Regions from separate parts of the Pseudomonas sp. YNh genome, predicted to be linked through region 2. Evidence: riboswitches for the same ligand, from Rfam matches in the RefSeq annotation. Region 2 holds a riboswitch; the other holds the start of a gene.
The links. Region 2 has a riboswitch for thiamine pyrophosphate ahead of WF331_RS16880 (TenA family protein). Riboswitches for the same ligand answer to the same signal wherever they lie in the genome.
Positions count from the first base shown of each region.

Region 1 (14,525 bases), on a different contig from region 2:
AACGATACGGTTGTCACGCACATGGCCACGGCGATCCAGCAGACGCCACTGGGCATCCAGGATGGCCGGCTGGTTTTTGCCTGAGTCCAGGCGTGTGATCGACAACAGCACCTGCACGTCCGGGCTGAAGCCAGCGGTCGCCGGCGCCAGCACCACGCGCTGGCTGTCGAGGCGCCAGGCAAGTTGACGCACCAGCAGCTGGTCGATATCCGACGAAAGGCTACCCGCCCAGCGGCCGTCAGTCGCCGCGCTCAGGCTGCCGTCGGCTTGACGCTGCAGGAACGTTTCACGCTGAAGGTAATCGGCTACCGATACCGGGCCGAGTACCACGGCCATGCCCGCACTCTGCGACGGCTGGCCAGGATCACCACTGTCGAGCTGATACAGGGCAACCGGCTGATGCATGGTGCACCCGCCAAGGCCCAGCAGGCCAGTCATCAACAGCGCAAATGGAAGGCGCAGAAATTTCATCATCCCATCCAGGCGGCCGCCATAAGGCACACCGCAGTGATACATGTAGATTCAAACGGGCACACGGCCACGCCGGCACCGCAAGGGCCATATCATCCGCGAAATAACCGTCCGACTCCAGCATTTCTGCCCGGAACGGCGCTGAAATTGCCGTTCCAGACATTTCTGCCCGTTACGCCGGCACTTCCACCTGCAACCCATCGACGCGCTGGAAGCCGCGTGGCAGCTTGCTGCCTCGCCGTCCGCGCTCGCCCTTGTAGTGCTCAAGATCGTCCGCTTTCAGAGACAGGGTACGCTTGCCGGCTTGCAATACAAGGGTCGCGCCGTCGGGAATCACGGCCAGATCGGTGACAAATTCTTCACGGCTGGCTACCCGGTCGCCCGGCACGCCAATGATCTTGTTGCCCTTGCCCTTGCCCAGCTGCGGCAAATCGCTGACCTTGAACACCAGCAGGCGGCCTTCGGTGGTCACCGCTGCCAGCCAGTCCTGCTCGCGATTGGCCACCGGGCGTGGGGTCATGACCTTGGCACCGTTGGGCAGGCTGAGCAAACCCTTGCCGGCCTTGTTCTTGGCCTGCAAGTCTTCACCCTTGACCACGAAGCCGTAGCCCGCATCCGAGGCAACCACGTACAGCGCGTCGTCCTCCGGCAACAGCACACACTCGAAGGTGGCGCCTGGCGGTGGCGTCAGGCGGCCGGTCAGCGGTTCGCCCTGACCACGTGCCGAGGGCAAGCTGTGAGCCGCCACCGAATAACTGCGCCCCGTGGAGTCGATGAGCACGGCAAACTGGTTGGAACGCCCGGCTGCGGCGGCCTTGAAGCCATCGCCGGCCTTGTACGACAAGCCGGTGGCGTCGATGTCGTGGCCTTTGGCGCAACGCACCCAGCCCTTCTCCGACAGCACCACGGTGACCGGCTCGGTCGGCATCAGCTCGTTTTCAGACAGGGCCTTGGCTTCGACGCGCTCGACGATTGGCGAACGGCGCGCGTCGCCGTAGGTTTCGGCATCCTTGATCAGTTCGCTGCGCACCAGCTTGCGCAGCTTGGCCTCGCTGCCCAGCAGCGCCTGCAGCTTGGCCTGTTCCTTGAGCAGTTCGTCCTGCTCGCCGCGGATTTTCATCTCTTCCAGGCGCGCCAGCTGACGCAGACGGGTCTCGAGGATGTACTCGGCCTGGATTTCGCTCAGTTCGAACCGGGCAATCAGGGCCTGCTTGGGGTGCTCCTCGGTACGGATGATGTGGATCACTTCATCCAGGTTGAGGAATGCGGTGAGCAAACCATCCAGCAGGTGCAGGCGCCGCTCCACCTTGTCCAGGCGATGCTGCAGCCGGCGGCGAACAGTGTTGGTGCGAAACTCCAGCCACTCCACCAATATCGCACGCAGGTTCTTCAACTGCGGGCGGCCGTCCAGGCCAATGATATTGACGTTGACCCGGTAACTGCTCTCCAGGTCGGTGGTGGCGAACAGGTGCTGCATCAGTTCGTCGGCATCCACACGGTTGGAGCGCGGGATGATGACGATGCGGCACGGGTTCTCATGGTCGGATTCGTCACGCAGGTCGGCAACCATCGGCAGCTTCTTGGCCTGCATCTGTGCGGCGATCTGCTCCAGCACCTTGGCACCGGAGACCTGGTGCGGCAGCGCAGTCACTACGATGTCGCCATCCTCGACGCGGTAAACGGCACGCATGCGGATCGAACCGCGACCGCTTTCGTACATCTTGAGGATTTCTGCCCGTGGCGTGATGATTTCCGCCTCGGTCGGGTAATCCGGCCCCTGAATGTGCTCGCACAATTGCTCGATGGTGGCCTTGGGCTCGTCGAGCAGGCGCACGCAGGCGCTCGCCACTTCACGCAGGTTGTGCGGCGGCACGTCGGTCGCCATGCCCACGGCGATACCGGTGGTCCCGTTGAGCAGGATGTTGGGCAGGCGCGCCGGCAGTACGGCCGGCTCCTGCAGGGTACCGTCAAAGTTCGGTACCCAGTCCACGGTGCCTTGGCCAACTTCGCTGAGCAGCACTTCGGCGTAGCGCGACAAACGCGCCTCGGTATAACGCATGGCAGCGAACGACTTCGGATCGTCCGGCGCACCCCAGTTACCCTGGCCGTCGACCAGGGTATAGCGGTAGCTGAACGGCTGCGCCATCAGCACCATGGCCTCGTAGCAGGCCGAGTCGCCATGGGGGTGGAACTTGCCGAGCACGTCACCGACGGTACGCGCCGACTTCTTGTGCTTGGCATCGGCATCGAGCCCCAACTCGCTCATGGCATAGACGATGCGTCGCTGCACCGGCTTCAGGCCGTCGCCGATGTGCGGCAAGGCGCGGTCCATGATCACGTACATGGAATAGTTGAGGTAGGCCTGTTCGGTGAAGTCAGCCAGCGAGCGGCGTTCGACGCCGTCCAGGCTGAGTTCCAGTGAGTCGCTCATGCGGGCCTCGTCATTTCAGGTTCTGGCGCAACAGCATGGTGCCGCCGCGCTGGGTAAATTCAAGTTGTTTCAGGGCACTCATGCCCAGCAGTACGATGGGCCCGTCCAGGCCCGGCACCACGGTGGCGCGTACGTCCTGCAGCCGGATATCGCCCAGTTGCAGGCTGGCCAGGCGCGTGCGGTAGCCTTCGGCGCGGCCATTGGCGGTGCTGAGCAGCACCGGGCTGCCGCGCTCAAGGTTCAGGTCACGGGCCAACGCCTCGGGGATCGCCACATCGGTGGCGCCGGTGTCGAGCATGAAATGCACCGCCTGGCCGTTGATGGCGCCATCCACCATGAAGTGGCCCTGGCCGTTGCCCAGCAGGCGCACTTCGACAAAGCCCTCGCCGTGTTCGGATTGCACCTGGGCATTGGGGTTGCGCTTGCTGTCTTCCCACTGGCCGAAAAAGCGCGTGGCAAGGAACATCGCGGCCGCCCACGCGAGGACCATCAGCACCCTGCCCGCCCGTTTGCCCGGCGCCTGGCTCATGACTTGGCGCTCCAGCCACCTTCCGGTGCATCAAAGCGCCAGACGATCGGGCGCGTTTCGCCATCGGCGCGGGCGCCGTTGTTGTTGTCCAGGCCGATCCAGGCGCCCTTGGCATCGATCACAAGGGCTTCGGCCAGGCCGAACGGTTGCGGGTAACGGCGGGCCTCGACCAAGGCGTCGGCAGCAAACGACCAGCAGCGTTCTACCTTGCCGCTGTCGGTATCACGCCGGCAGACCCGGTAGGCATTGCGTTCGAGTGTGAACAGCTTGCCCTCGAACCAGGCCAGGTCGGCAAAATCGCGCGACAGTGCCCGGGCATTGGGCATTTGCGCCGGCTGCATCTCCACCCCGGCCTCGCTCAGCAGCACACAGCTGCGCCCGCAAGTCCACACCGATTGCTGGCGCTCGATGACCACCAGGCCACGGCGCTCGCGTTCTGCGGCCAGCCACAGGCGATCGCCCGCCGGGTTGATCGCCAAGCCCTCGAACAGCGCATTGAAGTTCAGCAGCATGCCGCTGGCACGGGCCTGGCGCACCATGGCCGGGTCGATCTTCAGCCAGTCCGGCTCGCCATCCAGCGGTAACTGCAACACGGCGGCATGGGCTTCGCTGGCCAGGTACAGGTTACCCGCCTGGTCACAGGTGATGCCTTCGAAATCCAGCTCGCCCCCGCGAATGTACGACGCCGCCCAATTGCGCGACTTTAGGCCCCACGGCAGGCCGCTTTCCGGCGGCGGTGGCGGGGTAAAGGTCAGCGGTTGCGCGCGCCAGGTCGGTTTTTGCTGGTCGAAGCGGTAGATGCGGTCGTCGTCGCGGTCGGACACGCCCCACAGCCCGCCCCGGCATTCCACCAGGCCAGACAGGTTGCCACCACGCATGCCGTCGATCGGGTGCTCGGCACTGAGCTTCAGCTCCGGCCAGTTACCCGCCAGGGCAGGCAAGGTAACCAGCGCAAGGCAAACGGCAAGTACTTGCCGAATCAAACCATGACCTCGGCCAGGTTGCCTTTGGTCTCCAGCCAGCTCTTGCGGTCACCGGCGCGCTTCTTGGCCAGCAGCTTGTCCATCAGCTCGCAGGTGGCCTCAACGTCGTCCAGGGTCAGTTGCACCAGGCGCCGGGTGTTCGGATCCATGGTGGTTTCACGCAGCTGTGGCGGGTTCATCTCGCCCAAACCCTTGAAGCGGGTGACCTGTGGCTTGCCGCGCTTCTTCTCGGCCACCAGGCGGTCGAGGATACCGTCACGTTCGGCTTCGTCGAGGGCGTAGTAGATTTCCTTGCCCAGGTCGATGCGGTACAGCGGCGGCATGGCCACGTACACATGCCCGGCCTCGACCAGCGCCCGGAAGTGCTGGACGAACAGCGCGCACAGCAACGTGGCAATGTGCAGGCCGTCGGAGTCGGCGTCGGCGAGGATGCAGACTTTGCCGTAGCGCAGTTGCGCCAGGTCTGTGGCACCCGGGTCGACGCCGATGGCCACGGCGATGTTGTGCACTTCCTGGCTGGCCAGGACTTCGCCACCGTCCACTTCCCAAGTGTTGAGGATCTTGCCGCGCAGCGGCAGGATCGCCTGGTACTCCTTGTCCCGTGCCTGCTTGGCCGAGCCACCCGCCGAGTCACCCTCGACCAGGAACAGCTCGGCACGCATCGGGTCCTGGCCGGCGCAATCGGCCAGCTTGCCAGGCAGCGCCGGGCCTTGGGTAATGCGCTTGCGCTCGACCTTCTTGCTGGCCTTGAGGCGGCGCCCGGCGTTGCTGATAGCCAGCTCGGCCAGTTGCATGCCCAGCTCGGGGTGGGCGTTCAGCCACAGGCTGAAGGCGTCCTTGACCACGCCGGAAACAAAAGCAGCCGCCTCGCGCGAGGACAAGCGCTCTTTGGTCTGCCCGGAGAACTGCGGCTCCTGCATTTTCATCGAGAGCACGAAAGAGATGCGCTCCCAGATGTCCTCAGGCGCCAGCTTCACGCCGCGCGGCAGCAGATTGCGGAACTCGCAGAACTCGCGCATGGCATCCAGCAGGCCCTGACGCAGGCCGTTGACATGAGTGCCGCCCTGAGCGGTGGGGATCAGGTTGACGTAGCTTTCCTGGACGCTGTCGCCACCTTCTGGCAACCACAGCAAGGCCCAGTCTGCGGCCTCCTTGTTGCCCGCCAGGCTGCCGCAGAACGGTTCGTCAGGCAGGCGCTGGAACTCGCTGACCGCATCGACCAGGTAGGAACGCAGGCCGTCTTCGTAGTGCCACTCGACCTTCTCGCCACTGGCCTTGTCCTCGAAGCTGACCAGCAGGCCCGGGCACAGCACGGCCTTGGCCTTGAGCACATGCTTGAGGCGGCTGATGGAGAACTTGGGCGAGTCGAAGTACTTGGGGTCTGGGCTGAAGTAGACGCTGGTGCCGGTGTTGCGCTTGCCGACCGAGCCGACCACTTCCAGCTCGCTGGCCTTGAAGCCATCGGCGAAGGTCATCTGGTATTCGTTGCCGTCACGCTTGACGCGCACGCGCACCTGAGTCGACAGGGCGTTGACCACCGAGATACCCACACCGTGCAAACCACCGGAGAACTGGTAGTTCTTGTTGGAGAACTTGCCGCCGGCGTGCAGCTTGGTAAGGATCAGCTCGACCCCGGACACGCCTTCTTCCGGGTGGATGTCCACTGGCATGCCACGGCCATCGTCGCTGACTTCCAGCGAGTGGTCGGCATGCAGGATGACCTGCACCGAGCGGGCGTGGCCGGCCAGGGCTTCGTCGACACTGTTGTCGATGACTTCCTGGGCCAGGTGGTTGGGGCGGCTGGTATCGGTGTACATGCCCGGCCGCTTGCGGACCGGGTCAAGGCCCGAGAGGACTTCGATGGCGTCTGCGTTATAGGCGCTAGCGCTGGGATTGGCCATAGGGTCTCTTCGTCAGTCTGGTGAGTGCAAAAAAGTCAAAATACAGAAAAATCGAGCGCCGCATACTGCCCGCGAGCAATGCCGGCAAAAGCCAGCAGAGCCGGCAGGCGCTCGGCGAAGCCCTGGAAACTGTGGTCGCCGCCAGCCTGTATACGCAGGGCACATGCACGGTAATAGCGCTCGGCGTGGCGATAGTCCAGGGTTTCATCGGCCGTCTGCAGCCACACTTGATAGCGGCTGGCATCTACCGGGGCCGGCACTTCCAGCTCGGCCAGGGCCTGTACGTGATCGTGGGTCAGTTCCCAGGTTTCACCGCTGTAGTGATTGCGCTGAGTGCCCAGGTACCCGTCAAAATGCTTGTGTGGCGTTACCGCCGGGTTCACCAGCAGGGCCTTGAGGCCATGGCGCTCGGCCAGATGGGTGGCATAGTAGCCGCCGAGCGAACTGCCCACCAGCAATGGCGCGCCCAGTTCGGCGATGGCAGCTTCAAGCTGGGCGATGGCCTGCCGCGGGTGGTGATGCAAGGCGGGCACACGTAGCTGGGCCGACAGGCCCAGTTGCTGCATCACGGCTTCGAGCTGGCGCGCCTTGGTCGAAAGCGGCGAGCTGTTGAAGCCATGGATATAGAGGATGGAACCCGACATGCTGCCCCCGGAATCTGTGGCTTCGCGCCTGATGATGCGGGCGCAGGGACGCGCAGTGTAGCGCGTTCGCCGGGTTTTGACGCAGTGTCACGGGTTTCGCAACAATTTCTTCAAGAAAGCCGGGGCCGCTGCGCAGCCCATCGCCGGCAAGCCAGCTCCCACAGGTACTGCACATGGCTTGAAACCGATGGGGTCTATGGAAGCTGGCTTGCCGGCTCCCACAGGCACTGCACATGTCTTGAAACCGATGCGGTCTGTATGGGAGCTGGCTTGCCGGCTCTCTCAGATACTCACATGGCTTGAAACCGATGCGGTCGGTGTGGGAGCTGGCTTGCCGGCGATGGGGCGCGCAGCGGCCCCGGATTCTTCAATAACCCGGGCTATCGAAGTCGAGTTTCACCTCAAAGTCCGTGGCCCGCTCCACTCCGGTTTCCAACCGCCCGTCGGCGTGCAGGCGCAACCAGCGGTACCCGGGATGCTCTTCGCTCACCTTGAAGTCTTCGCTGCCGGCCGCGAACTGAATACAGGTCGAGGGCGTAGCCAGCAGGCGCCGGCCATCGCGCAGCTCGTCCCATTCCTGATGCACATGCCCCCACAGCAACGCCCGCACCTGTGGATAAGCCTCGACGATGTCGAACAGGGCCTGGGCATTGCGCAAGCCGATCGGCGCGATCCAGGCGCAGCCGATGTCCACCGGCTGATGGTGGAAACACACCAGGCAATGCCGTTCGCCCGCCTCTTTCAAGGCGGCTTCCAGCACTGCCAGCTGGTCACGCTCCAGCAGACCGTGTGTCGCGCCATGCACCGCCGTGTTGAGCATGACAATACGCCAGGCGCCAACATCGGTGACTGCTTGCACCAGCTCCGGGGCCACTTCGGCCATGACCCGGGCCTCGTCGTGGTTGCCCGGCAACCAGCGGGTGGGCACGGCAAACGGCGCAGTCAGATCCCGGAACGCTTCATAAGAAGCAACGCTGGCGTCCTGGGACAGATCACCCGTGCACAACAGCAAGTCGACAAGCGGTTGCTCGCGCCGCACCTGGGCCACCACATGGCGCAGGCTGTCACGGGTATTGAGGCCCAGCATGCTGCCGGCCGGGTCGGCGAAAAGATGTGCGTCGGTCAGTTGCACCACATGAACAGGGCGCGTGTTGTCTGGGTACATGTCAGCGAACGCTTGCCAGTTCGTGGCCACAAGCCAGGCAGTGGCTCAGCCATTCACCGAGGAACAGGTTGAGCTGGGCCTTTTCGTCCGGCTGGTGCATGGCCTCATTCGGATACGGGTAAATACTGCGCAGGCGCCGGGTATGTTCGGCGCTGACCACTTCGGCCATGCGTGCATCATGGTACACCTGCACTTCCAGGTGCGGCACCGGCAACCACGGCAGGCTGTGCTCCTGGCGTACATGCAGGGTGGTGGTGTACGGGCAGGCCAGCACCACGTCCAGTACCAGCACGCCGAGCATCTGGTCGCCCTGGGTCATGCCGATGCGGCGCGAGCTTTGGGTGGTACGCATGTCGGGCAACAGGCGCATCAGCCGGGCGTAGTTGGCCTCGCAGGCAGCCTGCAGCCCGACCAGGTCGACTCGATAGCGCTCGCGCAGCAGGTTCACTTCCACATACCTCGTACTTCGTCACGGTTCAGCGCCAGCCATTGCAAGCCGATGATAGTCGCCGCGTTGCAGATGCGCCCGTCGCGCACCGCCTGCAAGGCATCCTCGAACGACCACACGCGCACGCGGATGTCTTCGCCCTCTTCTTCCAGGCCATGCAGCCCGCCCGCCCCCTCGCTGCTGCAACGGCCAAGGAACAGGTGAACGTACTCGTCACTGCCGCCCGGCGACGGGAAGTAGCGGGTCATCGGCCACAAGGCGCTGAACGTCAGGCCGGCTTCTTCCTCGGCTTCGCGGTGGGCGACTTCCTCGGGTTGCTCATCCTTGTCGATCAGCCCGGCAACCATCTCGATCAGCCAGGGGTTGGCGACCTTGTCCAGTGCGCCGACGCGGAACTGCTCGATCAGCACCACTTCGTCGCGCAACGGGTCGTAAGGCAGCACACACACCGCATCATGGCGCACAAACAGTTCGCGGCTGATCTCGCGGCCCATACCCCCGGCAAACAGCTCGTGGCGCAGGTGCACCTTGTCGAGCTTGTAGAAGCCCTGGAAGCAGTTGGCCCGCTTGACGATCTCGACCGCCTTGGGCACCGAATTCAACGTGTCTGACATGGAAATCCTCGTTACCTCAATCACCGCATCGCGCCATCCTACTCTGCACGCTTTCGCGTTTCACCCCTTTCCGGCAACCGTTCGCACACTCGGGACAGCGCGTCTTCACTCTGTTAGCTTAGTGGCGAACTGAAGGCCGCGCAGACGGTCAAAGGCCGACTTTTCCCTGTTCTGCAAGGATCATCATGACACTTGTCAAACTGACTTCCGTGGCCGTGCTGGCACTCGCTCTGGGCGCCTGCCAGAGCCTGTTCACGCCCAACTACCGGACCCCGCTCGAGGTCAAGCGCGACGCCTGGGAGCATGTCAAACCCGGCTGCAGCGAAAGCGACTGCCCGCTGGTGAACATCGACATGGTCCACTTCCCGGCCCTGCCCGCGCTCGACGGCATCGTCGAAAAACGCCTGCTGCAACTGACCGAAGACAATGAGCATGGCACCGCGCCAAGCACCTTGCAGGCATACGAACAGCAATACCTGGCCAGTGCCGACAAACGTAACAGCAGTTATCTGCAAGCCAAGGTACGCGAGCAGCATGACGGGCTGGTGATCATCGAGTTGTCCAGCTACCTGGACAGCGGTGGCGCCCACGGCATGCCTGGGCGCGGCTTCATCAACTATTCGCGCAAGCTGGACAAGGTGTTGACCCTGCAGGACATGCTGGTGCCAGGCCAGGAGGACACCTTCTGGAAAACCGTCGAGGAGTCGCACCGCGCCTGGCTGATGAGCGTGGGCATGGACAAGGACGCCGAGTTCGTCAAAACCTGGCCGTTCAAGAAGTCGCCGCACATCGCCCTGACGTACGGCGCAGTAGTGGTCAAGTACGAGGTCTATGCCATCGCGCCCTATTCCATGGGCCACGTGGAACTGAAGATCCCCTACCCACGCCTGAACGGCGTACTCAAGCCTGAACTGTTTCCCGGCCGCGGCTAAGGCTCAGTAACCCATGCAGCACACCTGCCAGCAGCAATGCTGGCAGGGTAGCCCCCAGTTCCGGTGCCTGCGCGGCAATCAGGTGGTAGACCGCCACCCCCGCAAACCAGGCCACCAGCGCCTGCCAGTGCAAGCCGCCGACCTGTGCCGGCAAGCGGCGACGACGAACCACGTAGTGGTCCATCAAGACCACGCCGAACAGCGGCGCGAACACCGAACCGATCAGCAGCAGGAAGTTCTCGTACTGGGCCAGTGGCGCCAGCAGGGCGATCAGGGTGCACAGCACGCCGATGGCCAGCGCCAGGTGCTCGACCTTCACAGGCACCAGCACGCCGGTGGAAACCGCTGCCGAGTGGATGTCGGCGAAGGCCTTTTCCGACTCGTCCAGCAGAATGAGCAGCAACGGAATGCCCATGCCGGCGCCGGCCAGGGCCAGCAGCAGGGCATTGACCTCGCCACTGGCAGCGAAGGCCAGGGTGTAGGCCACGCCCAGGCTCATCAGCCAGGTGTTGCCGATGAAATAGCCGACGACCGTGCCGCCGAACACGTGCTTGCCGTTGCGGGCGAAGCGCGAGTAGTCGGCGATCAGCGGCAGCCAGGACAGCGGCATGGCGATGACGATGTCGAAGCCCACGGCCAGCGACATCGAACCGTCACCGGCGCGGCCCCACAGTTCAGCCAGGTCGGCCTTGGCGAACAGGTTCCAGGTCAGCCACAGGCAAGCCCCCAGCAGCACCCAGATACCCCAGGCGCGCAGCACCTTGCGCACGAAGGCCAGCGGCCCGCTGACGGCCAGCAAGGTGGCCAGGGCACCGAAACACAGGGTCCAGAGCATCGGGCTGTTCCAGACACTGTCTTCGCCGAATGCGCGCGCGCCCAGCAGGCTGGCGGCGTCGCGCATGACAATGATCTCGAATGCGCCCCAACCTACCAGTTGCAGCAGGTTGAGCACAGCCGGCAAGCGCGCACCATGGCTGCCCAGGCTGAGCTTCAGGGTGCCCATGGCCGAAAGACCGGTGTCGCTGCCGATGACACCGGCGGCGCCCAGCAACAGCACACCCACGCCGGTGCCCAGGGCGATGGCCAGCACCGCGCCGGCAAGGCCAAGGCCTGGGGCGAGCATGGCGCCGACTTGCAGCACCATCAGGCCGATGCCAAGGGAGAACCACAACGAGAACAGGTCGCGGGCGCCGAAGATGCGCTGGTGGGTGGGGACCGGGTGGTCGGGGGAGAACTGGCTGGGTGATGTCATGGTTGGCGCTCGCCGGCAATGTTGTTGGTGTTCTTGGCGAGGACTTCGTCCTCGAATCGCGACGCAAGGCCGCTCCCACAAGGGCCGCGCAGGCCTTGAACCTTGGGCGGTCCCTGTGGGAGCGGCCTTGTGTCGCGAAGGGGCCGCACAGCGGCCCCAGCGTTCTTACACTTTCTGGTACAGCTGGCTGCCTTCCTGGCGGAAACGCTCGGCCTGCTCGCGCATGCCTTGCTCGACCGTCACATCCACGGCCTCGATCTTGGCAGCGTACTCACGCACTTCCTGGGTGATTTTCATCGAGCAGAACTTCGGCCCGCACATCGAGCAGAAGTGCGCAACCTTGGCCGACTCCTTCGGCAGGGTCTCGTCGTGGAAGGCACGGGCGGTGTCCGGGTCCAGGCCGAGGTTGAACTGGTCTTCCCAGCGGAACTCGAAGCGTGCCTTGGACAGGGCGTTGTCGCGAATCTGCGCGCCCGGGTGGCCCTTTGCAAGGTCGGCGGCGTGGGCGGCGATCTTGTAGGTGATGATGCCGGTCTTGACGTCGTCCTTGTTCGGCAGGCCCAGGTGTTCCTTGGGCGTGACGTAGCAGAGCATGGCGCAACCGAACCAGCCGATCATCGCCGCACCAATGCCCGAGGTGATGTGGTCGTAGCCCGGTGCAATGTCGGTGGTCAGCGGGCCGAGGGTGTAGAACGGCGCCTCGTCGCAGCACTCCAGCTGCTTGTCCATGTTCTCCTTGATCAACTGCATCGGCACATGGCCCGGGCCTTCGATCATGCACTGCACGTCGTGCTTCCAGGCAATCTTGGTCAGCTCGCCGAGGGTTTCCAGCTCACCGAACTGCGCAGCGTCGTTGGCGTCGGCGATCGAGCCGGGGCGCAGGCCGTCACCCAGCGAGAAGCTGACGTCGTAGGCCTTCATGATTTCGCAGATCTCGTCGAAGTGCGTGTACAGGAAGTTTTCCTTGTGGTGCGCCAGGCACCACTTGGCCATGATCGAGCCACCGCGGCTGACGATGCCGGTGACGCGCTTGGCGGTCAGCGGCACATAGCGCAGCAGCACACCGGCGTGGATGGTGAAGTAGTCCACGCCCTGCTCGGCCTGCTCGATCAGGGTGTCGCGGAAAAGCTCCCAGGTCAGGTCTTCGGCCACGCCGTTGACCTTTTCCAGGGCCTGGTAGATCGGCACGGTGCCAATCGGCACCGGCGAGTTGCGGATGATCCACTCGCGGGTTTCATGAATGTGCTTGCCCGTGGACAGGTCCATGACCGTGTCCGAGCCCCAGCGGATGCCCCAGGTCAGCTTGGCCACTTCTTCCTCGATCGAGGAACCCAGGGCGCTGTTGCCGATGTTGCCGTTGATCTTCACCAGGAAGTTGCGGCCGATGATCATCGGCTCGACTTCAGGGTGGTTGATGTTGGCCGGAATGATCGCGCGGCCACGGGCGATTTCCTGGCGGACGAATTCGGGGGTGATTTCTTTCGGGATGTTGGCACCGAAGCTGTGGCCGGCGTGCTGCTCGTTCAGCAGGCCAGCAGCGCGGGCTTCTTGCAGCTTCATGTTCTCGCGGATGGCGACGTATTCCATCTCGGCGGTGATGATGCCCTGACGGGCATAGTGCATCTGCGAGACGTTGGCGCCAGCCTTGGCACGGCGCGGGTTGCGCACGTGGGCGAAACGCAGCTTGGCCAGTTCGGCGTCGTTCAGGCGCTGCTGGCCGAAGTCGGAGCTGAGCCCGCCCAGGCGCTCGGTGTCACCGCGCGCCTCGATCCACGCCGAACGCACGTCGGCCAGGCCCTTGCGCACATCAATGATCACATCGGGGTCGGTGTACGGGCCGGACGTGTCGTAGACCAGTACCGGCGCGTTGGTCTCGCCGCCGAAATCGGTCGGGGTATCGTCCAGGCTGATTTCACGCATGGGCACGCGGATGTCCGGGCGCGAGCCTTCGACATAGATCTTGCGCGAGCGCGGGAACGGTTGCACAGACTGCTGATCGACTTGTGCCGATTCGCTGAGGTTGATCGCTTTTTCTTGTTTGGTCATCACAGGCTCTCCAGACGGCTTCCTAGCAGTGGAATGTCGGGGAGAACCTGAACAGCGCGGACGCACCCATGGATGAGTGCAGTGCCGGATATGGGGGTGCCTGAAGCTGCATGCAGCTGCGACATTCCCGGACCTGGCACAAGAGGCTCCCCGGGAAGGCGAGCAATCTTGTTCCCTACGCAGGCGCTAACCTGATCAGGTTCAACGGGATCCGCACCTCTGCGATCTCAGCCTTTGCTTCAAGGCACCCCGACAAGAACATGCGCAGTCTAGACTGGAGTGGTCGGCAAAGCCAAGCGGGTAAATGCGCGGTTGATGAAAGGCATACCGGGCGATTGTTGCCAGGGGCGCATGGCACTACACTGGCCCGTCACTCGATACTCAACAGTTCAGTAATTAAATTTCGTACAAGGATTGCCTCTATGCTGCGCAAACTCTCACTGGCGATTGCCGTGTCTTGTGCGTCCAACGGAGTGGCCTGGGCAGTGGACGTGCCCTCGACAGTCAAGACCGACCTGGTCAGCGTTTATCAGGAAGCGGTAGACAACAACGCCGACCTGGCTGCGGCACGCGCCGATTATGGCGCCCGCCGCGAAGTGGTACCGCAGGCCCGCGCCGGGTTGCTGCCAAACCTCTCGGCCGATGCCGAGATGCTGAACACCCGCACCAAGCTGGACGAGCCTTCCATCACCTCCAACCGCAGCGGCAACTCATGGAGCGCGACCTTGGCCCAGCCAATCTTCCGCGCTGATCGCTGGTTCCAGCTGCAGGCGGCCGAAGCAGTCAACGAACAGGCCGCGCTGGAGCTGTCGGCCACTGAACAGAACCTGATCCTGCAAACCGCGCAAAACTACTTCGCCGTGCTGCGCGCGCAGGACAACCTGGCCGCCACCAAGGCCGAGGAATCCGCGTTCAAGCGCCAGCTGGACCAGTCCAACGAACGCTTCGATGTGGGCCTGTCGGACAAGACCGACGTGCTGCAATCCCAGGCCAGCTATGACACGGCCCGCGCCAACCGGATCATCGCCGAGCGCCAGGTACAGGATGCCTTTGAAGCGCTGGTCACCCTGACCAACCGTGAATACACCTCAATTCAAGGCGTGGTGCAT
Region 1 is NZ_JBBMRJ010000002.1:162,845-177,369, forward strand. It holds gene WF331_RS02775 (PqiC family protein) at 1-471, opposite strand, end outside; gene parC (DNA topoisomerase IV subunit A) at 644-2,902, opposite strand; gene WF331_RS02785 (retropepsin-like aspartic protease family protein) at 2,913-3,431, opposite strand; gene WF331_RS02790 (esterase-like activity of phytase family protein) at 3,428-4,414, opposite strand; gene parE (DNA topoisomerase IV subunit B) at 4,411-6,315, opposite strand; gene WF331_RS02800 (YqiA/YcfP family alpha/beta fold hydrolase) at 6,351-6,959, opposite strand; gene cpdA (3',5'-cyclic-AMP phosphodiesterase) at 7,327-8,124, opposite strand; gene WF331_RS02810 (DUF1249 domain-containing protein) at 8,126-8,578, opposite strand; gene WF331_RS02815 (NUDIX domain-containing protein) at 8,569-9,186, opposite strand; gene WF331_RS02820 (RsiV family protein) at 9,372-10,118, shown strand; gene cytX (putative hydroxymethylpyrimidine transporter CytX) at 10,087-11,370, opposite strand; gene thiC (phosphomethylpyrimidine synthase ThiC) at 11,536-13,416, opposite strand; TPP riboswitch at 13,572-13,678, opposite strand; gene WF331_RS02835 (TolC family outer membrane protein) at 13,839-14,525, shown strand, end outside.
Region 1: linked by a shared signal. The riboswitch ahead of thiC (phosphomethylpyrimidine synthase ThiC) and the one ahead of WF331_RS16880 (TenA family protein) in region 2 are both predicted to bind thiamine pyrophosphate.

Region 2 (14,525 bases):
AATGAAGCCGCTGCGCTCTGCCAGGTCGATGAAGCGGTCTGGGTACAGCAGGCCGAACTCGGGGTGGTCCCAGCGCACCAGCGCTTCGTAGCCCAGTACCTGCTGGGTGTCGAGGCGGATCTGCGGCTGGTAGTGCAGCACGAACTGGCGCTCGGCCAAGGCGCTGCCGAACGCCTGTTCAAGGGTAAAGGCCTGGATGTCGGCCAGGTTCAGCGAGGGGTCGAAGAAGCGGTACTGGGCCCGGCCGGCCTGCTTGGCCGAATACATTGCGGCATCGGCACTGCGGATCAGGCTGTCGATGTCCTGGCCGTCGCGCGGGCAGATGCTTACGCCCACACTCGGGCTGGTGTTGACCTCCTGGCCGTCAAGGGCATAAGTGGCCGACAAGCGTTGGACCAGTTCACGGACCCAGGCATTGATCTGGTCTTCGCTGCGCTCGCCCGCCAGCAGCACCACGAATTCGTCGCCGCCAAAGCGCGAAGCCTCGTCACCGAGCTCCAGCAAACGCTGGATGCGGCCGGCCACGGCCTGCAGCAGCAGGTCGCCGATCTTGTGCCCGAGCGAATCGTTGATCGACTTGAAGCGGTCCATGTCGATGAACAGAATCGCCATCAACCGGCGCTTGCCACGCTGGCGGGTCAGCGCCTGGGCGGCCACCTCGACGAACTGGCGGCGGTTGTGCAGCCCGCTGAGGTGATCGGTGGCGGCGGCATGGCTGCTGCGCCGGTGTTCGTCCTCAAGGCGGCCGATAAGCTGCTGATTGACCTGCTGGGCATGTTCCAGGGCGCTGAAGGCCTCTTGCCGCTTGCGCAGCAGACGCAAGGTCCACAGCAGGCTGGCGATGATCATCAGCGTCATGCTCAGGTTCAACCAGAATTGCCGGGAATAGGCCAGGGTCGAAGGCGCGAGGATTTCATCCTGGCGCTGGCTGACCACTACGCTGAACCCGCGCTCTGGCACATGTCGGTACAGGCTCTGGTACGCGTCGCCGGCCGCGTATTGGGTCAGCATGCCCGCGTCGCTGCCGGTATCCGGCAGTTCAGGCTGCAACCCGTCGCCGGCCACCACCACGCCGCTGGTATCTATGCGCAGCCGCTCCAGCCCGTCATCCTGCAGCAGGCGCACCAGCCCGCTGCTGCCCAGGTCGATATGCTGGAACAGTACCGCGAGGTAGCCGATGTCCAGTTGCACCACCAGGATGTTTTCGATTTCGCGGCCTGGCAGGTCGGTCAACGGCAGCAGAAACGGCAGGCGCCAGTTGGGGAGGGTGGCCTGCTGGTCCGGCGCCTGCACGCTGGGCAGAAAGGGCTTGAAACCATAGCGGGCAACGTGCCGTTGCAGCTGGCGTAACCAGTCCTCGGGCAGTGCGGAAGCTTCGTCGGTATGGCTGGCTGACAACAGCCGGCCTTGCCGGTCGTACAGGCTCATGCGCTTGAACACCGGGTCCACGGCCAGTATCCGCGCCAGGCTGATGTTGCCCTGGCGTAGCACCTTCATGTCGTCCTGGGTGACCCGGCCAACGGCCTGGGCGCGGTCGACCAGCTGGCGCAGGCTTTCACCGACGATGCTGGCCAGGTTCAGGTGCTCGGCGGCCTTGGCCGACAACGCGTCCTGGCGGGCGGCGGCTTTCTGCGTGATGTGCAGCCCCCAGAGAAAGGCCAGGGTGGCCGCACAGAGCATCAGGATCAGCAGCCGCAGGGGGCTGGCGGATGAAAGCGAACGGCGTATCACTGCTGACAGTTCCCGACCCTGGGTGATGCTCAAAAAATACGACAAGGAGATGACAGGCTGATGACTAATGGCTAATAGCCTTTAAGGGTTTTCCCTATTCGCGACGGGTGTTTGCAGGCGCGCGGTTTCTTCCTCGATATAACTCATCAATGCGCTGACTTCGGCATCGCCCAGGCGCATGTTGGGCATGGCCAGGCGGTTGTATTGCTCATACAGCAGCATGGCCAGCGGGTCTTTCTCGGCCAGCATCTGGTCGGGCTCCTTCAGCCAGCGGGTCAGCCAGTTGGCGTCACGCTGGCGGGTTACGCCCAGCAGGTCGGGGCCGATACCTGGCTGGCCTGGCTCGATGTTGCCCAAGGTGTGGCAGGAAGAACAACGCGTACGGAAAATCTGCTCGCCACTGCTGGGCGAACGTATCTCGGGGGCCTGGGCATAATCATTGTTCATGGCGCTGGCCTGCTTCCAGTTGTGCAAGCTGTTGCCCAGCCGGTCAGCGAGGATGTACGGGCTTTCGAAGGGCGAGGCCTTCATCCAGCGACCGGTGGCCTGGTTGCCGATGATAAGGCTCAGGTTGTGGTCTTTGGAGCGGCCGTTTTCCAGGCCGTCTATCCACAAACCCAGGCTACGGCGCAATTGCTCGATGTCGTCGGGCTCGCCGGTGAGCAGCGTCCAGCCAGGGCCGATGCCGAACTTTTCGGCGTAGCGTTTCAGGGTGGCGGGGGTGTCGTTGTAGGGGTCGATGCTGATGGAGTAGAGGAATATGTCCTTGCCAACCCGGTCACCCAGAATCTTTTGCACCTGGCGCAACCGCGCGGTTTCCACCGGGCATGAGTCAGTGCAGCCGGTGAAGATGAAGTTGATGGCGACCACCTTGTCCTTGATCAGGTCGTCGAAGAAATGCAGCTTCTCGCCGTCCTGGGTGAGCAGGGGGATGTTGGGAAAGTAGTCAGCGCCCCATGGGCTTGCGGTTTTTTCGGCCACAGGTTGTTGCGGCTGCAGTGGCCAGAACGGGATGCTGGCGGCAAATACCGCGAGTACCAGCAGGAAACGCCATGAGCCAGGCATGATAGGGTCCTCGATGGTGTGCAGCCCTTCGCGGGCACGCCCGCTCCCACAGAAACTTCACAGAGCCGCAGCTGCGTGATTTCTGTGGGAGCGGTGCACTCACTGATATTTCACTGGCGCAGTCACCGTCTGGCCCAACGCCGACTTCACCGTGACCGTCGCTGGCGTGGCCGGACCGAAGCCGGTGGTGGTGACCGATACCCGCCAACGGGCGCCCGTGGTTGCAGCTGTCAGCGTGGCGTTCCCCAGGCTTACCGGGCCGCCGGTGGTTGCCGCTGTCACGCTGATGCTGTTGCCCGTGGCCACCGTGGTGGTCCCTTGCACATCCCAGGTGAAGCGGTTGCCGCTGCGCACCTGCACTGTGGCACTGGTGACCTGGATCTGGTCGACCGCTGCCGCTGCGGTTACGGCGATGCTGACCGTGGCCGGGGTCACCGACTCGGCACCCTTGGCATCACGCGCCGTATAGTTGAAGCTGGCAGTGAACGGCGTGGCGACCGTGGCGGGTGGGGTGTAGGTCACCGTGGTGCCGTCGGTGCTGACGGTACCCTGGCCGGAGTCTGGCTGGCTGAGGCCGGTCACGGTCAGCGGCACGTTGCCGTCCGGGTCGGTGTCGTTGGCCAGCACGTTCAGGGTGATCGGCTTGCCAGCGGTAGTGGCTGCACTGTCATTGGCCGCGACGGGTGGCTTGTTGGCCGGGTCGTCGATGTCGTCATGGCCTTTGGTGCGGAAGGTCGGCAGGCCCACCGAAGCCATGTATTGCACGCCATCCCATCCTGGCAGCGGGGTCGGCATCACCTGGAACTGCCCCGGGTGCTCGATGTCCCAGCGCAGCAGCATCGACGAGTCCTCGTGCTGGGTGTTGTGGCAGTGCTCCATGTAGGTGCCGGCGAACTCGCGGAAGCGGATGGCCATTTCCACCTCTTCCGAAGAGTCGGCATCCGGCCCGATGCGGTACACGTCTTTACGCGCCCATTTTTCCCACTCTGGTGGGGCCTTGCCGTCGCGGCTGAGAATCACGCCCTCCTCGAAGTGCACGTGTACCGGGTGGCTCCAGCCATTGCCGCCGTTGACGATTTTCCACACTTCCAGGGTGCCGTCGCCGCTGAAACCACCGTCGGTGGACTGGTTGGCCAGTTGCGGCGCCGCACTGATGCGTCGTGGGTCCATGCTGTAGCCGAAAGCGCCGTCGGTCTTGATGGTCCACGGCTTGGTGTCGGTGCCGTCGGAGCGGCCAAAGATGAACTCGCGGTGGCGGGCGTTCTTTATCTTGGCCTGGTCGGTGGCCGAGTCGCGGTCAATTGGCAGCGGCAGCATTTTCAGGCCTGCGGCCTTGCCTGGCTTGGCCGGTTCATAGGCCACCGGGTCCATGCTCACGTCCTGGCCGGTGTAGGGCTGCACCAGCAGTTGCAGGAACTTGCCGACTGCGGGGTCGCCGTTGTCCCACTGCGGGCCTTTGCTGGTCTGCTTGATCACCGCCTTGTATTTCCCCGACAGCACGTCGGCCAGCGCAATGGTACCTTCCGGGCCCTTGCCGGTGCGGTGCTCCTCCAGGTTGACGAAGTACAGCTTGTCGCCCGCCTTGATGCCGTTCTTGGCGAAGTTGATGATGATGTCATAGCGCTCGGCGATACCTTGCAGCGGAAGGATGCCGTTGTTGTCTTGCAGGTTGCCGTCGCCGTTGAGGTCCATGGTGCCGTCGAATGGCACGGCGTGTTCCATGATGTTGCCGTCGTTGGCGATCATGTGGAACGGGACCCGCGCATACGACAGGTTGGAACCGGACGGGCCTTTGAACTCACCGCTGGTACCGGCAATTTCCCGCACCACGGCAAACTTGAAGTAGCGCGATACCGAGCCGTTGAGGATACGGAAGCGGTAGCTGCGCGCACGCACCTTGAGCCTGGGCTGGTACTGCCAGTTGACCAGGATCTGGTCACCGAGGAAGCCGTCGGTGTTGAACGGGTTGAACCACAGCTGGCCGTTGGCATCCCACGCCTTGTCGGCGATCACCAGGTTGACGTCGTAGTCGCGGTTACCCCATGGCATGCCCGAGCCGCTGGGGAAACGCAGGTTTACGCCATCCTGCAGGGCCTCGTTACCGCGGTCCAGGGCGCTGTAGTAGTTCATCATCACGGCGTTGCCCTTGTAGACGTTCTGCGCCGTGAAATCCATCATGTGGTCGTGGAACCAGTGGGTGCTCATGGTTTCACGCCAGTCACCGCGAATCTTGATACTGCCGTTCTGGCAGGTTTTAAGGCCCGGCGTGCCGTCGTTGACGAACAGGGTTTCACCCGGTGAGCAGGGGAAGGCGGCACGCGGGTCCTGGGCACGGGTGTTGATGGTGTCGTACCCGGCCAGTTGCACTGGCCAACGGTAGTCGTAGTACTGGCCCGGGAAGAAGTAGGCATTGGCAAAGCCATCGCTCTCGGCCGGGGAGTGGCCATTGTGCTCGTGGGTGGAGATGGTGTGCAGGCCAAAGCCGCCGTTGGCCGAGGGGTCGATCGGCAGGGCGTTGTAATGGCGCATCAGGATCGGCTGGCCGTAGCGCACCATCAACAGTTTAGGCGGGAAGGTGCCGTCGAAAGTCCACAGTGACTTGTGGTTCTGCAAGGGCATGTTCGGGTGGAAGCGCGTATCGATGCCTTTAGTGGTGCCCAGCGTGGTCGGGATGTCGGAGGTCTGGTAGTACAGGCCGCCGGGTGCGAACTCGCCATACGCATAGTTGTGCAGTTGCTTGCGGTCACGCAGGCCGAGGTTGATCCGCGCACCGGCCTGGGCAGTCTTGAACGCCGCCTGCGGGTAGAACTCATTCCAGCGCTGGTGCGACCAGCCTTTTCCTGGTGGCCGGCCTTCAGCAGGCGAACCGACCGGCTGGCGGTTGAGGAACATCTCGATCTGCGCCTTCCATGGGTTGCGGTCCAGCACGTTGGAGTACTGGGTCGGGAAGGGGTACAGGCCGGGTTGCTTGAGGAACGCTTCAAGTGCGGTGCCACTTGGCCCGCTGCGCGCCACTACGTTGGGGTCTTGCGCGGGGGCCGCGCCGAGGGTGGGGACCGGGAAGGTCAGCTCTGGCGCCGGCGTGGTCGGGTCGAGCTTCTCTGGTCCGAACTCTTCGAACAGCAGCAATTGCTGGGTGAAGGGCTGCGCGCCGAACAACGGGCTGGGTTTGCCGTTGGTGGGGTACCTGTCCGAGGTTTGCAAGGCGGGCGGCAGCACGTTGTCGATCCGCACTGTATTGCGGTCGCCGTACGCACCATTGATCAGCTCCAGTGAGCCTTGGTTGGCTTCTGGCAAAGTGTTCAGGTTGAGCAAGGCCGGGGTCGGGTCAGCCGGCTGGTCGGTATAGGCCGATGAGTCGGTCGGCGGCGGCTGGCTGTTGTCGTCCAGGGGGGACGCCATGGCCGTGATCAGTCCGAGGCTGAGCATCAGCGCAGTGACCGAAGACAGCTGGAATGCGTGCCTGGTAGGGTGAATCACGGCAGGTGTTTTCATTGCCTTGTGCCTCGCTCGCGGCTGTATGGCTTATAGCCATCAATGGCGTTTTGCCCGGTAAAAGGCCTTGAGCAACGGCTGTGCCAACAAAAGTTTCAGTAATGCTTTGTTAAACAAATCCTTGTGGCGCCTGATGTGCGCTAAATAACGGGGCGTCAAGAATGGGTATAACTCCCCACAAGCGGGGGCCCAATGCCCACTAATTGGGTGGATTGGGGCGTGACAGCCCCGACCTGCTCGGGTATACCTGTTCGCCACCAAGGGGAGCCCGGCAAAGGGCTGAGAAACCGCTGCAAGCAGCAGCGCGGTGACCCTTCGAACCTGATCCGGATCATGCCGGCGAAGGGATGGGGCTTGTAACCTGCCTTTTTGCCGGCCTCACTGCGAGGCCCGTCCATGTCAATTGCCAAGGTCTCGCTGTCACCTTCATCAAGGACAGCAACATGACCGAACGTTTCAGCCAGTCCCTGCGCAGCCAAAGCGAGCCGACCTGGTCGGCGGCCGTTGGCCACCGTTTCGTGACCCAATTGTGCGAAGGCAGCCTGCCGGACCCGATCATGGTCGACTACCTGGTGCAGGACCATCGCTTTCTCGACAGTTTCCTGACCTTGCTGGGTGCGGCCATCGCCACCGCCGATACGTTCGAGGCGCGTCTGCGCTTCGGCCGCTTTGCCGGGATGATTTCCAGCGATGAGAACACCTACTTCCTGCGTGCCTTCGAGGCCCTGGACGTGAGCCCCGCACAACGCAGCGCACCCGCTGATACCGTGCCAACCGCAGGGTTCAAGGCGATCATGCGTGAAGCGGCAGCGACCCGCTCCTATGCAGCGGCGCTGGCAGTGCTCAACGTTGCCGAAGGCCTTTACCTCGACTGGGCGCTCAAGGCACCCAAGCCGATGCCAGACAATTTTGTCCATGCCGAGTGGATCACCCTGCACGACAACCCGGCATTCCAGGCCTTTGTTGCCTTCCTGCAGTCTGAGCTGGACCGTGTCGGCCCGCAGGAAGCGGCACTGGCAAGCGATTTCTACCAGCGCACCGTTGCGCTGGAGCTGGCCTTCTTCGATGCCGTCTACCCGGAGGGCAAATGAGCATGGATATCTTCGAGCGCCTCAAGGCCGCAGCCACCCAACAGTGGCACAGCTATGTAGACCATGACTTTGTGCGGCAGATGGGCGAGGGCACGCTGAGCGAGGAAGCGTTCCGGACCTACCTGGTACAGGATTACCTGTTCCTCATCCAGTTCGCCCGCGCCTGGGCACTGGCGGCCTACAAGAGCCGGCGCCCGGCCGACATCCGCGCGGCGCAGGCCGGGTTGGCGGCGATTCTGGATGAAACCGACCTGCACTTGCGCCTGTGCGCGCGCTGGGGGCTGACCCAGGCGGATATCGAGGCCGCGCCAGAGCACCAGGCCACGGTGGCATACACACGTTACGTGCTGGACTGTGGCGCCGCTGGCGACCTGTTGGAACTGCATGTGGCGCTGGCGCCTTGTGTGATCGGCTATGCGGAGATCGGCCGGACCTTGTCCGAGCGCATTGGCGACTTGAGCAACCACCCGTACCGCGAGTGGATTGGCGAGTATGCCGGTGAAGGCTACCAAGGGGTGGCGGCCGCAGCGCGCAAGCACCTGGATGAGCTGGCAGCGCGGAGCATGACCGAGCAGCGGTTTGCCGAGTTGGTGGGGATCTTTGGCCAGGCTTCCAGCCTGGAGGCGGACTTCTGGCAGATGGGTTTGGACGGGGTGGCGTAGCCCCCGGGGCCGCTTTGCGCCCCATCGCCGGCAAGCCGGGCTCCCACAGAGACCGCGCGATGCTTGAAGGGTTGCACCGTACCTGTGGGAGCCCGGCTTGCCGGCGATGGGCTGCGCAGCAGCCCCAAAGTGCTTGGTCGACTGGGTGAATCCTACCCAGCCCAAGCCTGCTTTGGTGCATGAATGCCTCAAAATAAGTCGTTCAGCACACCTTCATAAAGCCAAAATGCGACTTTAATGTTCACAGTGCACATCACCTTCTGGGCTGCCTGCCCGATTTGATTCCGGGTTTCGGCCCTCGAAAAAGCGGCCCGCATATTGCTCTTCCAGCTCCCAACTACCACCCGGAGCCCCGTGCAATGAGCTCACCCAGCGAATTTCCCCTCAGCGAAGCCCCGCAGTCTGCCCGCAAGGGCCTGCTGCCGATTGCCATGGTCTTGTTCAGCTTTACCTTTTTCACCGGCACGATGTTCGCCGGTGGCAAGCTGGGCATGGCTTTCAATTTTGTCGACATGTTGTGGGTGGCCACCGTCGGCAACAGCCTGCTGGCGATGTATGCCGCAGCGTTGGCATTCATCGCTTCGCGCAGCGGGCTGAATACCGTACTGATGGGGCGTTTCTGTTTCGGTGAGGCAGGTAGCCGGCTCTCGGACTTTCTGCTGGGTTTCGCTGAGCTGGGTTGGTACGCCTGGGGTACGGCCACGGTGGCCATCGTGCTGGTCAAGCTGTTGGGGTTGGCGGAAGGCTTCGGTTTACCGTTGATGGTGCTTTTCGGGCTGGGTTTCAGCATTACTGCCATCATCGGCTTCAAGGGGCTGGATGTGCTGTCGCGCGTGTCGGTGCCATTGATGTTCGTGCTGCTGTTGGTGTCGATGTACATCGCTACCCGCGATGCCGGTGGCTTTGCCGGGCTGGCTGCAGTAGTGCCGCACGAGACCATGACCTTTTCCGCAGCAGTGACCATGGTGTTCGGCACCTTCGCCAGTGGTGCCACCCAAGCCACCAACTGGACACGGCTGTCGCGTAGCGGCCGGGTGGCGGTGATCGCCAGCGTGGTGGCATTCTTGCTTGGCAACGGCCTGATGGTGGTGGCCGGTGCGTGGTGCGCGATGGTTTACCAGCAGGCCGATATTGTCGAAGTGATGATGCTGCAGGGCCTGTCGTTCGCGGCGGTAGTGATGCTGTGCCTGAACCTGTGGACCATTCAGGGGCCGACCATCTACAACGTGTCGGCGGCCGCCTGCCATTTGTTGCGCAGTGAGCGCCGGCGCACGGCAACGCTGGTGGCGGCCGGGGTCGGCATTGTGCTGGCGATTGGTGGTATGTACGAAATGCTGATCCCGTTCCTGGTGCTGCTGGGGTCGATCATTCCCCCGGTGGGCGGGGTGATAATGGCTGATTTCTGGTACCGACACCGCGGCCAATACCCGGCACTGGGCACCGCAAGCCTGCCACGCTACAACCTCACCGGGCTGTTTGCCTATGCCGTGGGCGCAGTACTGGCGTACGCCTCGCCCTGGGTCGCTCCGCTGGTGGGTATAGGCGCCTCGGCCCTGTGCTACATCGTCATGCTCGAACTGGGCGCACGCCGCCGGGCGCCGGGCCAGGCAGGTGTGGAGCCGTGAGCCTGGCGCTGGACGAGATCCTGCATTTGCCTGGCCTGCACGAGATGCGTGTGCTGGCCGGCGCACGTAACCTTCAGCGGCGGGTGCGCTGGCCGTATGTGGCGGAAAACGAAGGCATCGCTGAATGGGTAATGGGCGGTGAACTGGTGTTCGTTACCGGCATCAACCACCCGCGCGGTGAGGCCAACCTGTTGAGCCTGCTGGAAGACGGCGACGCCGTGGGCATCGCCGGCATGGTGATCCTCACCGGCGGCAGCTTTATCCAGAGCGTCCCGGCGTCTGTCATCGCACGAGCCGAGCAACTTGGCCTGCCGCTGATCGAGCAGCCCTACGCGCTGAAGATGGTGGTGGTTACCCACCTGATCGGCACGGCGTTGGTGCAGATGAGCCAGGTACGCCGCTCGCGTCACGATATCCTTGGCCAGCTGCTCACGGGCGACTACCCAAGCCTGGCGATTGCCCGGCAGCGCGCAACGCACCTACAGCTGGCACTGGACGAGCCGCGTCGCTTGCTGGCTTTGCGCCTGGCGGGCGTGGACGGTTTGTTCGAGCGCCACGGGCTGGCCCACGGCGAGCGTACCTGGCAAGCTAGCCGGCAGGCCCTGGAAGACCAGCTCGAAGCCTGGTGCCGCCAACGGCCAGGCAGCGTTACCGCGCAGCTGCCGGGTGATCTGTTCGTGTTGCTGCTGGCCGATACACACGACCTGCCCGAGACGTTGGCTGCGCTTTACCGGCAGCTGCAGGCCACGACGGGTGAACTGAGTTTGCACATGGGTTTGTCGAGCGTCGCCGACGATTGCGCGCACTATCGACAGGCCCTCAACGAGGCGCGTCAGGCCCTGGACGTCGCCCAGCACCTGCGCCCAGCCAACGGCTATTGCAACTTCAGCGAACTGGGCGTGCTGCGCCTGCTGCAAGGCATCGTCGACCGCTCGCTGATCGACGATTTCGTCAGCCGTACGCTTGGCCCGCTGATCGCCCCTGGCCGCAAGCAGGCCAATGCTCTGGTGCACACCCTCGACGCCTTGCTCATGGAAAACGGCAACGGCCTCAAGGCTGCACAGCGGCTAGGGCTGCACCGCAACACCATCAATCAGCGCATCCAGCGCATCGAACACCTGAGCGGGCAGTCCATTGATGACCCGCTTTTTCGCATGAATGCTTCGGTCGCCATGCTGGTATGGCGCATGAGCGAAGCCCACGGCAAGGAGTAACAGCATGAACATCATCAACGCACGGCTGCGCGGCAAGCCTGGCCTGTTCCGCATCGAACTGAACGGCGAGCGCATTGCCGCCATCGTGCCGCAGGCCGAGGTGGTGGCGCCCGTTGCCGCCCATGACCTGGACGCAGGGCAAAACCTGGTGGTGGCGCCCTTCGTCGAACCGCATATCCACCTCGACGCCACACTGACTGCCGGCGAGCCCCGGTGGAACATGAGCGGTACCCTGTTCGAAGGCATCGAATGCTGGGCCGAGCGCAAGGAAATCACCACCCATGAAGACATCAAGACCCGTGCGAAAAAGACCATCGGCATGCTGGTGGACCACGGAATCCAGCATGTGCGCACCCACGTCGATGTGACCGACCCGAAACTCACCGCGCTCAAGGCCATGGTCGAAGTACGTGACGAAGTACGCGAACTGGTCGATTTGCAGATTGTCGCCTTCCCGCAGGAGGGGATCGAGTCTTACGCCAACGGCCGGGCGCTGATGACCGAAGCGGTGGCCATCGGCGCCGATGTGGTCGGCGGCATTCCGCATTTCGAGAATACCCGCGACCAGGGCGTGTCGTCGGTGAAGTTCTTGATGGACCTGGCCGAGCGTACCGGTTGCCTGGTGGACGTGCACTGCGACGAGACCGATGACCCGCAATCACGTTTTCTTGAAGTGTTGGCCGAAGAGGCCCGGGTGCGCGGCATGGGTGCCCGGGTGACGGCCAGCCATACCGTGGCCATGGGCTCGTATGACAATGCCTACTGCTACAAGCTGTTCCGCCTGCTAAAGCTGTCGGGCATCAACTTCGTGTCGTGCCCGACCGAGAGCATTCACCTGCAAGGGCGTTTCGACAACTACCCCAAACGCCGTGGCGTCACCCGTGTTGCCGAGATCGACCGTGCCGGGATGAACGTGTGCTTTGGTCAGGATTCCATCGTCGACCCGTGGTACCCGTTGGGCAATGGCAACATCCTGCGCATTCTTGAAGCCGGCCTGCACATCTGCCACATGCTCGGCTACGAAGACCTGCAGCGTTGCCTTGACCTGATCACCGATAACAGCGCCCGCACCTTGAACCTTGGCGAGCGCTATGGCATCGAGGTGGGGCGGCCGGCGAACCTGTTGCTGTTGTCGGCGCCTGATGATTACGAAATGGTCCGTACCCAGGGGCATGCACTGGTGTCGGTACGCAATGGCAAGGTGCTGATGCAGCGTACGCCGGCGCAGGTGCAGCGGTTGCTCTGACTTCGCTATGGGCTCAGGTGCTCAGTGCTGCCAGGGCGCAGCTCGCAACCTGAGCATCCTGCACAGCCACGCCGGTCAGGTCTGCCAGGGTGATCTGGCCGTCGTGCTCGCGCCCTTTGGCGCGCCCGGCCAACAGCGCACCCAACTCGATCAGCCGGTTCGCGCGTAGCTGACCGCTCTCGAGCGCGTGAGCCACTTCGCCGTACTGGCTGCACTGGGCGACCGAGTCGACGATGATGCGGTCTGCCCTGGCCACCAGTGCCGGGTCCAGCTCCTGCTTGCCGGGTGCATCGGCGCCGACGGCAGTGATATGCGTACCCGGTCGGACCCACTCGCTGTGCAGCAGCGCCTGGCGGGAAGGGGTGGTGCAGACAATCAGGTTTGCCGCGCCGGCGACCTCTGCCGCATCCCGTGTGGTGCGGACCTCGAAGCCCAGTTCACGGGCAAATGCTGCATAGGCCGCAAGCCCGTTTTCATGCCGGCCCCAGACAATGGCCTGGCGGCAATCGGTAACGGCGCGCAGCTGTTCAAGCTGCATCTGCGCCTGCATGCCGGTGCCGAGGATGCCAATGGCCTTGACCTCGGCCGGTGCCAGCAGCCGGGCAGCGATACGCCCGGCCAGCGCGGTGCGCATGGCGGTCAGCCAGCCCTGGTCCTGCAGCAGTGCCAGCGGCTGCCCGGTGAGCGCCGAGAGCACCAGCATCAGGCCATCGTTGCTCGGCAGGCCCTTGGAAGGGTTGTCATAAAAACCGGTTGAAAGCTTGACGGTGAAGGTAGGGCTGCCTTCGATGTAGGCCGATTTCACGCAGCAGTCACCGTTCGCCGCTTGAAATGCGAAGGCCTGCACGGGCGGCACCTGGACCTTGCCGTTGGAGTAGGCGATGAAGCCTTCTTCCAGCAGGCTAACCGCCAGCTCGGGATTGAAGCTGGCGGTGATCTGCGCCTTGCTGAAGACTTTCATTGCACGGCCTCGAGGAATTTTTCCAGCACGATGTTACGGCCGCACAGGATCACTGCGACACGTTTGCCCTGATAGCGCTCGGCGAGCTTTTGCATGCCGGCGACCGCAACCGCTGCAGCGCCTTCGATGATCCAGCGTTCAGTGCTGGCGATAACGCGCATGGCGGCGCGAATCTCGTCTTCGCTGACCAGTACGGTATCGGTGAGCAACGCCTGGCACAGCGGCAAGGTCACAGCGCCGGGCTCGACGCCGCCAGCTGTGCCGTCCGACAGCGTTTCGCGGGCGTCCACCTCGACAATCACTCCGGCCTTGAGGGATTGCTCCAGCGCAGGGTCATTCGCCGGCCAGCAGCCGATTATCTCGGTACCCGGCTTGAGTACACGCAGGGCGGCACCGATGCCGGCAATCATCCCGCCACCGCCGACGGCGACAAATACCGCGTCCAGGTCGGGTGCCTGCTCGAACAACTCCATGCCGATGGTGCCCTGGCCGGCAATGACTTGCAGGTCGTTGTAGGGGGACACGAACGGTACACCCTGAGCCTTGGCCTGCCTGGCTGCCTCCAGCTCTGCACTTAGCGGGTCCGTGGGCAGGCAAAGCACTTCGGCGCCCAGCGCCCGCATCGCCTCCAGTTTGTATGGCGAGGCGGAAGTGGCGGTGTAGACAGTCACTGGCACGCCAGCCGTTTTGCCGGCCAGTGCAAGTGCCTGCCCGTGGTTGCCGGAAGAGGCAGCGATTACACCGCGCTTGCGTGCTTCGGTCGGCAGCAGGCGGATCTTGTTGCTGGCGCCACGGAACTTGAACGACCCCGTGTGCTGCAGGTGTTCGCATTTCAGCAAGACTTCGCAGCCGCTCAATGCCGACAACCGGGCGCTGTAGGTGAGTGGTGTAATGCAGACGGCGGGGCGCAGTGCGCTGTGTGCTTCCTTGATGGATTCGTAGAGTGCATCGAGGTAAAGGCTGTCGGCAGAGGTCGGTGAGGCTGTAGTGGCTGGCATGCTGTGCTCCGTATGGAATATCTGTCCACAGTAGAATAATTATCCATGCCAGACAAGTGTACGAGCAGGCCCGCTTGGCGACCTCCTGTCGGTCAACTTCGCGCTGCTAGGGCTTCAGTTCTTTCAGGTACTTGTACACGGTGGCGCGGCCCATGCTCAGCACGTTGGCGACATAGTCAGCACCACTTCGCCCTTCGAACGCGCCTTCTGCGTGCAGTGCCTGCACGAGGCTGCGCTTGTCCTTCATCTGCAGTGTCTGCAGCGACAGGTTGCGTGCTTGCAGCCACGCGTGCAGGAAGGTGTTGATACGTTCCTGCCAATCGTTGCGGAACAACGAGTCAGGTTGCGGTACCAGCCGGCCCATCTGGAAGAACGCATCGAGCGCCACACGGGCTTGCTCCAGTACCGACACGTTCAGATTGATGCACATCAGGTGC
Region 2 is NZ_JBBMRJ010000015.1:68,667-83,191, reverse strand. It holds gene WF331_RS16895 (putative bifunctional diguanylate cyclase/phosphodiesterase) at 1-1,731, opposite strand, end outside; gene WF331_RS16890 (SCO family protein) at 1,813-2,796, opposite strand; gene WF331_RS16885 (Ig-like domain-containing protein) at 2,896-6,291, opposite strand; TPP riboswitch at 6,542-6,656, shown strand; gene WF331_RS16880 (TenA family protein) at 6,735-7,382, shown strand; gene tenA (thiaminase II) at 7,379-8,044, shown strand; gene codB (cytosine permease) at 8,404-9,669, shown strand; gene WF331_RS16865 (PucR family transcriptional regulator) at 9,666-10,883, shown strand; gene codA (cytosine deaminase) at 10,888-12,129, shown strand; gene WF331_RS16855 (ornithine cyclodeaminase family protein) at 12,143-13,090, opposite strand; gene WF331_RS16850 (threonine/serine dehydratase) at 13,087-14,088, opposite strand; gene WF331_RS16845 (helix-turn-helix transcriptional regulator) at 14,195-14,525, opposite strand, start outside.